DNA from 3 places in the Oxobacter pfennigii genome. Region 3 is predicted to be linked to each of the others. Evidence: riboswitches for the same ligand, from Rfam matches in the RefSeq annotation. Region 3 holds a riboswitch; each other region holds the start of a gene.

Region 1 (4,277 bases), on a different contig from region 3:
GGAGATATATTCGATGCTTTTAAAGTTGACAATGGTTTGCTCAATGATTTCTTTGAGCAATATGTATGCTTTATTGCTGATGTCTCGGGACATGGATTGGATAGTGCCATGCTGGCGATTTTTATAAAGGATACTATAGGAAGTTTTTTCAGGTTAAAACATACACCCGGTCAATTATTATCGCCTAAAGAAATCATGGATTTCTTTATTGAACACTATTTAAAGGAAGGTTATCCCGAGGAATATCTGGTATGCTTGCTTATGGCAGTTATTGATTTGAAGACAAATGAACTTACTTACTGCAATGCCGGCCTTCATATCAGTCCTTTATTAATAAAGGATAAAGAAAATATAACAGAGCTTGGCAATGCGAATCTTCCCATATCAACAGCCATAGGTGCCCAATTGTTAAAATATGAGGATTCTACAGCACACTTTTCTCCTGGGATGACCCTGCTCATTATGTCTGACGGACTGCCAGAACAAATGTCTCACAATGAATTTTATGAAGGCAGGCTTAAGAAACTGGTTGCCGAAATTCATCAACTGAATCCTGCTCAAATGGTTAATAAAATTCATGAGGATTTCATTGACTTTTTAAGTTATGAGAAAACCAGGGACGATATAACTTTGGTTGCAGTAAAACTGCTATAAGCGTGAACATGCTGACAAGTTTTAAGTTTATATTATGAAGGGATAGATTATATGCAAAAAATACTGACTGGCATTTTGGAAGCTATCGAAGATGAAATTAAAGCCCAGCAGCATTATCAAAAGCTGGCTGACCACGCAGAGGATCCAATGGTAAAGAAATTTTTTGAACAGATGAGAACAGACGAAGAAGAGCATGAGAGAATACTTCGCACCCGTTATGAAGGTTTTGCAAAAATGCTGAAAGCAAACAAAGAAAAATAAACCACCCTAAAATCTTAATCATTTAGAGAATTGCTTTTTTAAATTAATTATGGCTGTTATATTGGTTTTTTCAATTAGTAATAAGGCTGTCATTCATATATAATTACTTTTAAAATGAAAGCTTGGAGTGATTTGATGATTAATTTGCCTGAAGCATTTGATACATTCAGTGAAGCAAGAAAAGCAGGATTTATTGAAATCATGAAATTAAAGGAAGAAGGCAGGAAAGTTGTCGGAACTTACTGTACTTTTACCCCCTGGGAAATCATAATGGCAGCAGGCGCTATACCCATATCCCTTTGCGGTACAAGCAATGAACCCATAGCTGCGGCTGAAGAAGTACTTCCAAGAAACTTATGCCCTCTTATAAAATCCAGTTATGGACATGCAATTACCGATACCTGCCCTTATTTTTATTTTTCAGACATGCTAGTCGGTGAAACCACCTGTGACGGAAAAAAGAAAATGTACGAATACCTCGGTGAGATAAAACCAATGCATATAATGCAATTGCCCCAGTCCGGCAGCAACGGTAAATCTCTTGCGCTTTGGAGAGATGAAATAATCTCCCTTAAAGAACGAGTGGAAAAAGAGTTCAATGTTGAAATAACCTATGAAAAGCTCAAAAAGGCAATAAAGGACAGAAACGAACAAAGAAAAGCTTTAAAGGAGTTTTACGAGCTGGCTTTGTTTTGCCCTCCCCCTATTTCAGGCTACGAAATGTTTCAGGTACTTAACGGTGCAAATTTTAAAACCAGCAAAGAAGAACAGGTTGACTCCGTTGCTGCCCTGACAAAGCAAATAAAAGAGCTTTATGATAAAGGCGCAAGGAGAAATCTTCAAGACAGCCCCAGGATACTAATTACCGGCTGCCCCATAGGCGGTGTCAGTGAAAAAATAGTAAAGGCTGTTGAGGACAACGGCGGTGTGATAGTTTGTTTTGAAAACTGCAGCGGTGTTAAAGCTATAGATACACTTGTTGATGAAGATAAAGACCCTTTTGAAGCGCTGGCTGAAAAATATATAAGTATAGCCTGTTCCTGTATGTCGCCAAATAACAACAGGATTGAATTATTATCAGAGCTTATAGATAAATACAGGGTTCAGGGAGTAATAGACGTCATTCTTCAAGCATGTCATACCTATAATATTGAAACCTACAGCGTTAAAAGACTTGTGAATGAAAAGAAGAATTTGCCTTATATAAGCATTGAAACCGATTATTCGCAAAATGATACAGGTCAGCTTAAAACAAGGCTGGCTGCCTTTGTTGAAATGCTTGACGCCTGATGCACAAAACACTCATTCCCCTTGACAAAGCTGTCCTGGCGGGTTAAAATTATACAGCAACTAGAATAATCCGTCTGTATGCGTAAAATGCGCCGGAGCGTTATACTACCGCTCTGTGGGGACGCCGATGTAATTTCGGGGCTATCCCAGTAACCGTGAAGCTGATGAAAGGGTATTAAGTCACTGCCGCAGGGTGGGAAGGCACCCCAGTAAGATGAAGCCAAGCCGGGAGACCTGTATAGACATTATGCTTACCTCTGGGGTTGGGATGGTCGGCTGTATAGGCATTGTGCCAGTCTGAAAATGTTTCTTGCCGCTCCTATCTGGATGGGAGCGGTTATTCTTTTATACAAATATATACAAGAAAGGGGCTTTTCATTATGAAACGCCAGATATTGTCAATTGCTTTATCTGCAGCTCTTGCCATATCCATGTTAGCAGGCTGTGCAACCAATTCTGAAAACACTCCGTCGCCGACACCCACAGGTACAGTTGAACCTACAGCCAAAACTGTGTATCCGCTCACTGTAACGGACATGACCGGGCGTGAAGTGACAATAAAAGAACCCGTTACAAGGATAGTTGCAATCACTGCTGCCAATGCCGAGATTGTCTATGCTCTTGGCTTAGGTGATACTATGGTAGGCCGTGGCGAATACTGTGACTACCCGGCGGAAGTACTTGAAGTTGCGTCTGTCGGCTCGGGCAATGATACCAACATTGAACAGATTATTTCCCTCAAACCTCAAGTAGTTTTTATGGGGACCATGGCTCAAACAAATGAGCAAATAAACCAACTCACTCAAGCCGGCATTGCCGTAGTGGCTTCCGATGCAATTGATATTGCTGGTACATACAAGAGTATCGCACTTATGGGCAAGATACTCAATAGAAATGAAGAAGCGGCTAAAATAATTGAAAATATGAAAACAAAGATTGATGACATTGGTGCAAAAGCCTCTGCCAAAGCATCCGGCAAGAGCATTTACTTTGAGGTTTCGCCTCTGGAATTTGGCTTGTGGACTGCTGGAAGCAATACATTTATGGATGAGGCTGCTAATATATTAGGCTTAAAAAATACCTTCGGAGACATCAGCGATTGGGCAGAAATCTCTGAAGAGCAAGTACTGGAACGCAATCCCGACTACATTATGACAGTAACTATGTATTTTGGTGAGGGTCTTGAACCTGTCGAAAGTATCAAATCCCGTCCCGGCTGGAATAACGTAAAGGCTGTCGCAAATAACGGAATTATAAATATGCCGAATAACGAGCTGACACGTCCCGGCCCCCGCCTTGCCGACGGAGTAGAGATGCTCTACAACTTTGTCTATGGCGGCCAATAAATCCAAGCCAGAAGGTTTCCGGCTTACTGAGTACCTGATCTTCGGGGCGGTAACTCTCGTTGTGGCAATACTGTGCGTTGCGCTGGGCAGCGTGAATGTGCCTCTGTCGGAGTTTATGAAAAGCGTAATAATAATGACCATACGCTTGCCGCGAGTGCTGTGTGTGGCGCTGGCAGGAGCGTCACTGTCGGTTGGCGGTGCGGCAATGCAGGGCTTGCTTAAAAACCCCCTGGCAGACGGGACTACCCTTGGGGTCAGCGGAGGTGCCTCCTTAGGCGCCGTCCTTGCCATTGCGTTAGGTCTGTCAATCCCCGGCTTTCCTTTTGCCGGAACGGTCTTAACGGCTATGCTATTTGCTTTTATATCCATTATAACGGTGCTTGCGCTGGCCTATAAGCTGGATTTTTCTCTGTCAACCAATACCATAATCCTTTTAGGCGTGATATTCAATATGTTTGTATCCAGCATAACTTCGCTGTTAGTTACCTTTGCAGGCGAAAAGGTAAAGACCATAGTATTTTGGACTATGGGGAGCTTTGCGGGATGCACTTACGGAAACGCCGCAATGCTTTTAGGTGCCCTGGTTCTGTTCGGCGGATTACTGATGCTCCAGACCCGAGAACTCAATGCTTTTGCCGTTGGAGAGGACAATGCAAGGAACATCGGCGTGAATGTCAGACAAGTCAAGCTTCTGGTTTTAATCTGTGTGTCAGCGCTAATCGGCGT
Region 2 (4,277 bases), on a different contig from region 3:
AAATGCCCCTCCGTCCCGGAAACCTCATTATTCTCACTGTCAAAAACTTTAATGAGCGCACCGGCGGCGCTGTCAACTCCCTCTCCGGCTATAATCTCAAAGTCTACGCTATAGTACATGGAAAGAGAGATTTCGTTTGTCCCATTTTCTGAAACTGTGAATTCGCCAGTTATGGTTGGGAATCCTTCCTTTGAGACCTCATAGTTATATGTACCGTCTTCCAGGGAGTAGGTGAAAGTACCTCCCGATACCGAGACAGGGACATAGGTAAAGCCGTCACGGAATATCTTTACTATTGCCTCTGGGTTATCCACAATAAATGTAAACACCCTCGGGTCGGTCATATTGACGGTGGTGATATTATATGTTCCCGTTATTCCCAGGCATTCGGCGGTAATGGTGGCAGTGCCCGCCGATTTAGCCGCAACGACGCCGCTGTCATCTACTGTAGCCACACCGGGGTTGCTGCTGCTCCAGTTTACAACATAATTGGGAGAAACGCTCAAAGGCACGGCACTTCCTACCTTTAGGCTCTCTACGCCTGCCGGCTGCGATACCTCAAAGGATTGGGGCAGTGATGACACGGCAGCATCCTTCTTTACCGGGTTTGCCACTATGCTGTCCACCTTGAAGGTAGCACAGTAAAGGCCCTCGCTTTCGGATGTGACATATTTGTCTCCAGCCTGCATATAATATGTATCTCCAAGCTTGCCTGCAAAAGCCACGTAATAGGCAGCCATGGGAAGATTAGCCGCCATATCCCGGACATATCCGGTGCCCGGATCATGGTTTAATGCAAGCTGTGTGCTGCTTTCTACAGGGCTGTCTAATTTTAAAGAAACGATGCCCTTTCCATCAATAAATTTGCCTGTACCATTGCAAAATACGGCGCCTTTCATAACATCAAATGAGGCTCTGTTACCCGAAGCCGCAATAAAGGATGCGTTATCCTTAATACTCATTGTTGAATCTTTAGCAAGATATACTCCGTTGGTCTGCCCATAGGTAAACAAAGAGCCTACCTTGACTGTAACCGGCCCGTCGGAGCGTATTCCATAGGATTGATCAACGCTGGTGGCATTGATCAATGTGACGGTACCGCCGTTTTGTATAAAAGAGGTACCGCTGCCACTGATCATAAGTGCCGCTGAGGTTCCTGCTCCTACTTTTTCCTGAAGGGCAACATTCAGGCTACCGCTGTTTACGGTAAGGGTTGGACCCGATGTAGCCTCCCCTCCTTTTGTCAGGTAGAAGCCATTGGATGTGTTAACACCCGTAGTGTTGGTAACCGTAACGTCAGCTTCATCAATGGTAATATCTCCGCTGGAATAAATTGGGTAGGAGCTACCAATGATATTAAGAGTGCCTGTACCCTTTATATTCAACTCTCCGTTTCCAATCCTGAACCCGGGTCCTTTTTCGTTGGAAATTGTATTGTCGGTGCCTGCCTTGACCGTCAGGTTGACAACAGCTCCGCCTTCAACAGAAAAAGCGTTGGCATTGGTGGCGGCATCGGCCGGTCGCAGGATTGCCGCGTTATCTAAGGTCAGGTTGACTGTACCTGCCGTGTCTATACTGACTATGGTTGATGTTGTGACGCCGGTAATCACATAATTACCGCCCTCGGTTATGGAAATATTCTCCGTAGCTTCCGAAAGATCTATTTCCACCGTAGTCGGAGTAGTAACATATGCAACAGCCGCCCCGTCAATGGCTTTAGTATAGCTGGCTGCAAGATGGCTCCCTGCTTCGGCCAGCGCATTGGCAGGGAATAATGATAACAGCATCATCAACACCATTAACGTTGAAAGCAGCCGCTTCAGCTTTTTTTGATACGTCTTCTTATGAAATAATTTCATTACGCTCTTTTTTCCCCCTTTAAAATAAAATTTATATACGTCTATTAAGCCTGTCTCTCTGAAATCACCCCCTTAAAAAGCAAAATAAAAAAACACCTCAATACTTTCAGAGGTGTTTAAAACACAATTTATTTTAAACAGCCAAAATAACCCAGACTGCCCTATAATATCGTTTCCCGACACTGTATTATCTTTCCCTCCGAAAGATTCAACAATTATCGGGCAGGTCTCCTGGCTGAGCTTCATCCTACTCCCTTATCTTCCCGGAATATATTCCAGTGATTTTTCAAGGTTTCGTCAACATCACAGTAACGGTGGGCTGCAGTGGTATTTCACCACTTTCCCTTTTAACCCATCCCTGTGGAATGGGCACCCGGTAATGGAATATTCAGTTTTAACATTAATAAAAATATAGCATACACTTACATCCAATACAATAGTAAAAGGGGTTTATAAATATCTTTTTTCGAAACAGAGTCTTTAAAATTTAAATAAATCTCAATCCGTTAATTACCTGCTCCAGTAAAAATAAAGCTCCTCTTTCTCCAAATAAAAACTTCTCGGTAACATCCACATATCCCAATGTCGGCATTGCTATTTCTACTCCGCAGAAGGTATCATCATTAAGCTTAAGCTGTGAAATGGTACTGCCGTCTGCAAATAACATATGGGTAGGTGTTTCTATAATTGGCCTGTCTAAAACTTCTTCGTAGCTAATGCCGGTCAGAAAGTCCTTGAGCTTTATATTAAAGGAAGTATCCGCTTCCGGCAAAATTGAAACAGCAGCCGGTATCATCCCGAGATAAGTACACAGCCATTTTGTCAGAGCGTAAGCTACAGAAGCCTCGGCCTTAACGGAAAATAACGAACCCTTTGGCAATCCCAGAAGAGATGAATACCGTGCCAGGAATAAATATGCCCTGGCTCTGGCTCTTTCTATTACTTCAATTGCCTTTTCCGGGTTTGCATCCAAGGCAATACAGACCTGCCTTATAAAGGCTTCCGCTGCATCAAAACCTATAGGAGGACCTTCATCGGGTACAATATATGGAATTTCATATTCGGCTTTAAACTTCTCTGCTATTTTCATTCCGTATTCGGGATAAAGCACAACATTTAATTGAGCCTCCGGCGCATGAGTTATTGTCTCTACAGAATCCGTTGCTCCTAAAGCCGAAATAACTTCAATGCCGCACAGATTTAAAAGAGCCTCTATGGCCTTATAATTGCTTTCAAAATACTTTTGATAAATACATAAGCCTATAAGGTTTACGGTTTTTTTACGGGTGCTTTTAGGACACATTGTAATGGTATCCATGACCTTCATTATGGCATTTTGATATCCTACGCCGAAGCTTCCCGAATAACCCGTGTTTTCCATTGAAAAACAGTAAATGCCGCTGACCTCCTGCTGGAGAAACTTCTCCAAATCGTCCCCTATCAGGGCGGCACCGGGAGAATTTATTACGGCAATCAACTTAAAATTCTTTTTTGTAACAGACCGCAGTATGGCCGTAAGCTTTTCACCGCTTCCGAAAACGTAATCATGGCTGTCAAGATAGGTGGAAGGTACCCTGGGCTGCCCGAAGTAAAAATCCTCGGAATACTCAAGAGGGTCGAAGGAAAGACTCCTTAAGTACTGGCTGTCGGATACGGCGCTGTGATAGAATTTGCATCCTGTCGGCCCGTTCAATATTACACAGGCATCCTTAATTCCTTCGATGGCAAAAACCGCACCCGTTAAATTATCAGGAGAAATATTTTCTGAATAAAATGTCATCCTTCTTCCACCCTTCCTTTAGGTTCATCCTGAAAAGCTGGCTCCATCGCCTTGCCATTATAACGCCGCTTAAAAAACCGGCAGTGGGGCAAAGAGGTATGGTATCCGCAAGTATGTCTCCATCCAGGTTTGTCGATGAGTAATTGGTAAGCAGAATATCAGGTTTTATCCGCTTTAGGTCGCCCGGCCTGTTTTCGTTATTATATTGAATGTGCAGCTCCTCGATTTTGTCTTTATATTCCGTCTGAAACAGGTTCTCCTGTGAATAATTCAGGATTCCCACAAATACTATTCTCATCTCCAAGTCTATTGCAGTCTGTAAAATCCAGTCTATATTATGATTAAATGTAGCAATCATAAGCTTTTTGCCCCTCATGTAAGGCTTTATTACATTAATCTCCTCATCATATTTTATTTTATATGCTGCAATTATGGAGTCTACATCCTCTTTATGAAAATACTCTCCTATTTTGCGAACCCACAGACAGCTTTCGTTAAACCCTACAGGAAAAGGCATGTCCAGAAATTCTGCCCTGTACTCCTCCTGTAAAAAGCCCTTTATCGTCCTTCCCATATAATCCCCGTAAGCTAAAAGATTAAGTTTGGCTTTCATGAAGCCCTGTATTTCCTGGCTGGAA
Region 3 (4,277 bases):
CCATCTTAACAGAACCCACGAGGTTTTAAGATTCAGCATTAAAGGCATGACCTATGATAAAGAAATATTTAAAACCATAGTAAGAATAGGCCTTCCCTCCGGCGTACAGCAAATGTTGGTCTCTGCCGGAATGATGGCATTGACCAGAATTGTAAACGGCTACGGAACCGACACCATGGCAGCCTACACGGCGGCTACCAGGATTGAATCCTTTGCAGTAATGCCCTGTATGAACGTATCCATGGCGGTATCCACCTTTGTAGGGCAGAACATCGGAGCCAACAAGCCCGAAAGAGTAAAACAGGGATTTAAGGCAGGAATTTTGATATCCGGCACTATATCCTTGACAATATCCATAGTTGTAATACTCTTTGGAAAGCACCTCATATCGATATTTACCTCAGACGCCGCCGTAAAGGCAATAGGCGGAAGATATTTAACCATAGTGGGAGCCTTCTTTATAGTATTCTCCACCCAGTTTATAGTCAATGCGGTATTAAGAGGCGCCGGAGATACATTTGTACCTATGCTCTTTACCATACTTTCCCTATGGGTCATAAGAATTCCCGCATCGGCGCTTTTATCTGCCAGAATTGGTTCCGACGGCATATGGTGGGGCATTCCTGTAGCCTGGATAGCTGGTCTTTTGATGTGCTATAGTTATTACAGAACAGACAAATGGAAAAACAAAGCAGTAGTCAGAAGGAGTGTACTCAATGCAGAATAAGGAAACGGCCCGGAAACTTTTAAATTTTTTCGTAAATTTCAACAGCCACATGAAGATTTATCATAATTATCACAATGACAGCCGACCCATAACCGAGCAGCAGTTTAAAACCATGCTTAACCTTAAAATATTGGAGCGCTGCACTTTGAAAGAACTCAGTGAAAAGCTTAATTTATCAAGCTCCAGCACCTGCATAATGCTAAACAAGCTTGATGAGGAAGGCTATATTACAAGGGAAAGCGATACAAAGGACAGGCGAAATACATTTTACAGCCTTTCAAATAAAGGTCAGGAATTTTTAAATGAGGACCTTGATAAAAAGCTGGACATCATAGGCAGCAGATTGGAAAAGCTTTCTGAAGACAAACTTGAGCGGCTTATAAGCTCTATGAATGAATTTCAGGAGATATTAAAAGAGATAAAGAGTCTTTAAGACTCTTTATCTCTTCTATAAACTATTTTAATCGGCCTATCCTAGCCACTGGCGCATGTAAAAATTTCGGAATCTTAGTTCCGGGTGAACAGGTAAACAAAAGGCAGGTGGAAGGACCGGCGGATTTATTTACATCCACATCACCTATGAGTTCAAGTATCAATTCACACCCATTGCTTTTAGCCAATGTTTGCGCTTCTGCCAATATACCTCTTGAGCCTACGGGCAATATATCATGAACCCCTTCGATAAAGGATAGCAGCTTTATATGATTTCCTTTTGCCACCTCTTTATCATCCGGATCGTCAACCTCATTTCCTACCTTGGGAATGCCTAAGAAATACACATCATCCAAAGCCCTTGACGTTCCAATCCTAAGCTCTTCTTTGCCGCACCTTCCTACAACTGTGACGCCAACGGCAGTTTGTTTTGTGGTCATATTTTTTTCAGTGCTTATTGCTATTGGCAGTTCCTTTATATCATTTGCCTTCAGCTCGTCGTATACTCCGTCCAGTATGCCTTCTCCAGTGGGATTCAGCTCGTTTGAGATTGTGACGGACATGACTATGGGATATGCACCTGCCGACAATATCTCTAAAAGCGGCACTCTGGCTGCATATCTTCCTACTATATAAGGCGTAACCTTCACGACATCCAGCTCTTTGCTTCCTATAGCTCCGCTGGAATCGCAGGCAGTCACTATATAAACATTGCCGCAATCCACAACCTCAACATCCCGACCAAAATATCCCATTATTTAGCCTCCTGAATCTCCTTCACAAATCCTACATTTTTAATGGATGAGAAAACTACTGCAGCCAAAATTACATTGAATATGCTGGCAGCCATCAACGGCAGAAGTGATGCCAAAAATACCGGCAGCCCTAAGTTAGGAATGAATATCAGTATAACAGGTGATACAATACCATTTAATATAATACCTGCTATAATTGCCACAATCAAGTTAATTTTATTTGCTATAAAGCTGAATACCACCATTATTATTCCCATTTCAACGGCTACAACGAGATGGATCGGCAAGCTCATAGGAAAACCTCCCAATGCCGCTGACAGCATATGTCCTAAAAATGCCACGGCAGCCCCCGGCAATCCTCCCAGGACAAGAGATGCTAAAAATGCCGGCAGCGAATCAAATGCAATGCTTGATGTAACGGGATTAGGGATTTTTATGTACCCACCTATGATGCTAAGAGCGATAAAAAGGCCCATCATAATAATTGTTTTTTGTTTTTTCATAATACTTTTCCCCCTTGAAATTTTAAAAATAAGAATCCCACCTACTATGGCAATCTTTGATTGCTATAGCAGGTCCCGGGAACCCTTTATTACATATAAAAAAGTCCTTAAATACAAAAATACCGTATTTAAGGACTTTACCGTCATCCTGCTGCCTGTCTGCACAGACATATTACATAAAGGCAGGTCTCCTGGCTTACGGAATAACAAGACTTTCGCCTTCCCGGCAAAAGCCAGTGGCAATTGAAAATCTCTACCGTGTACAGTGGTGGGTCCGCTGAGGATTTTCACCTCATTCCCTATTATCCATAATGGCACCTTCACGCTTTTATTTAGCTTTCATGATATGATAATTCCTGTAAGGAATTATCATATCATGTTTATATTATCACATTTAGCTGCTTAAAACAATATTTAAAACTACATTTCTGCTGTTATATCTCCTGCAACGGTATTTTTCCTTTTAAATAGCTTTGTCTTAAGAAATACCGAAAGATCATCAAACAATGTATAGGTTACCGGGATAAAGACCAGTGTCAATAAGGTTGAAAGGGTCAATCCGCCTATAACCACCGTACCCATAGGCGCCATAGTCTCGGCTCCTTCGCCTATTCCTAATGCCATGGGCATAAGGCCTAAAATGGTTGTCAAAGTCGTCATCAATATCGGTCTTAGCCTTATGGGGCCTGCATTTATAACGGCAGTCCTCCTGTCCTCTCCTCTTTTTCTTCTTGTTATAATGTAGTCTATCAGCACTATGGCATTATTAACAACTATACCGGCCAGCATTATAACTCCTATAAAAGCCGGGACGCTTAAAGACCTTCTTGTCAATGCCAGAGCCAGGGCGCCTCCCGAAAATGAGAAGGGCACTGACAGCATGATTATAAATGGATTCAGCAATGACTCAAACTGGGATGCTATTACCATGTAAACTATGATAAGGGCAAGAACGAGCGCCATTCCAAGATCGGCAAAAGCTTCCTGCTGCTGCTGGCTTTCTCCGCCTATCTCAAAAATATATCCGTCCGGCATATTATATTCCATAAGCTTTTGATTTATATCATTTGTCACGCTCAAAAGGTCTCTTCCCATAATCTGGCTGGATACGGTAACCACCCTAACCTGATTATCCCTGTTTATGGTTATGGGGCCTTTTTCTATGGTTACCTCGGCCACCTGGCCTATAGTAACGCTGGCACCCGAGGCTGTCTGTATTATTATCTGCTTTAAATTGGATAAGCTTTCATTGTACAAATTATCGCTCTTTATAACTACGTCCAGCTCATCACCGTCATATTTCAGTGTTGTCGCCGTTCTTCCTGTAATATTTCCCCTTACGGCTGACGCTATCTGGGAGGCTGTCAGGCCATACTGGGTGGCAGCACGCCTGTCTATTTTTATCTGAACTTCGGGTACCTCTCTGTCCAGGCTGGAGCTTGGTTCTCTTGTTCCTTCGACAGATCTTATTATATTTTCAAAATCATCGCTTATTCTTTTCAGCTCTTCCAAATCGTCTCCCTTTATGCTTATGCTTATAGGAGAACCTCCCATCATACCCATGCTGCCGGTTGCGGCCGTAACTCCTATTTTAGCACCGGGTATATCCTTTACCAGATTACGTATTTCATCTGCTACTTCAAGAGAGCCTCTCTCTCTTTCGCTTAAGCTTTTCAGCATTACTGTAATAGAGCCGCTGTTTGAGCCCCCGCCAAGATAACCTCCGCCGGAACCCGCCCTTGAAAATACCGACTTTATTTCCTGAATTCCTTCAATCTTTCCCTCAATGTCTGACACCAATTTTGCCACATCTTCAATTTCAGCGCCGTCAGGCATGGATATGCTTATGGAAATCTGACC

What was found. Region 3 has a riboswitch for cobalamin ahead of OXPF_RS21650 (ECF transporter S component). Riboswitches for the same ligand answer to the same signal wherever they lie in the genome.
Region 1: linked by a shared signal. The riboswitch ahead of OXPF_RS20895 (ABC transporter substrate-binding protein) and the one ahead of OXPF_RS21650 (ECF transporter S component) in region 3 are both predicted to bind cobalamin.
Region 2: linked by a shared signal. The riboswitch ahead of OXPF_RS13755 (DUF4430 domain-containing protein) and the one ahead of OXPF_RS21650 (ECF transporter S component) in region 3 are both predicted to bind cobalamin.

The regions. Positions count from the first base shown of each region.
Region 1 is NZ_LKET01000068.1:306,607-310,883, forward strand. Features, by position in the region: gene OXPF_RS20880 (SpoIIE family protein phosphatase) at 1-654, shown strand, start outside; gene OXPF_RS20885 (ferritin family protein) at 706-915, shown strand; gene OXPF_RS20890 (double-cubane-cluster-containing anaerobic reductase) at 1,051-2,205, shown strand; cobalamin riboswitch at 2,265-2,461, shown strand; gene OXPF_RS20895 (ABC transporter substrate-binding protein) at 2,586-3,551, shown strand; gene OXPF_RS20900 (FecCD family ABC transporter permease) at 3,538-4,277, shown strand, end outside.
Region 2 is NZ_LKET01000039.1:85,958-90,234, reverse strand. Features, by position in the region: gene OXPF_RS13755 (DUF4430 domain-containing protein) at 1-1,859, opposite strand, end outside; cobalamin riboswitch at 2,064-2,251, opposite strand; gene OXPF_RS13750 (nitrogenase component 1) at 2,347-3,639, opposite strand; gene OXPF_RS13745 (nitrogenase component 1) at 3,608-4,277, opposite strand, start outside.
Region 3 is NZ_LKET01000027.1:29,629-33,905, forward strand. Features, by position in the region: gene OXPF_RS06230 (MATE family efflux transporter) at 1-727, shown strand, start outside; gene OXPF_RS06235 (MarR family winged helix-turn-helix transcriptional regulator) at 717-1,160, shown strand; gene OXPF_RS06240 (hypothetical protein) at 1,183-1,914, opposite strand; gene OXPF_RS21650 (ECF transporter S component) at 1,914-2,417, opposite strand; cobalamin riboswitch at 2,582-2,754, opposite strand; gene OXPF_RS06250 (efflux RND transporter permease subunit) at 2,838-4,277, opposite strand, start outside.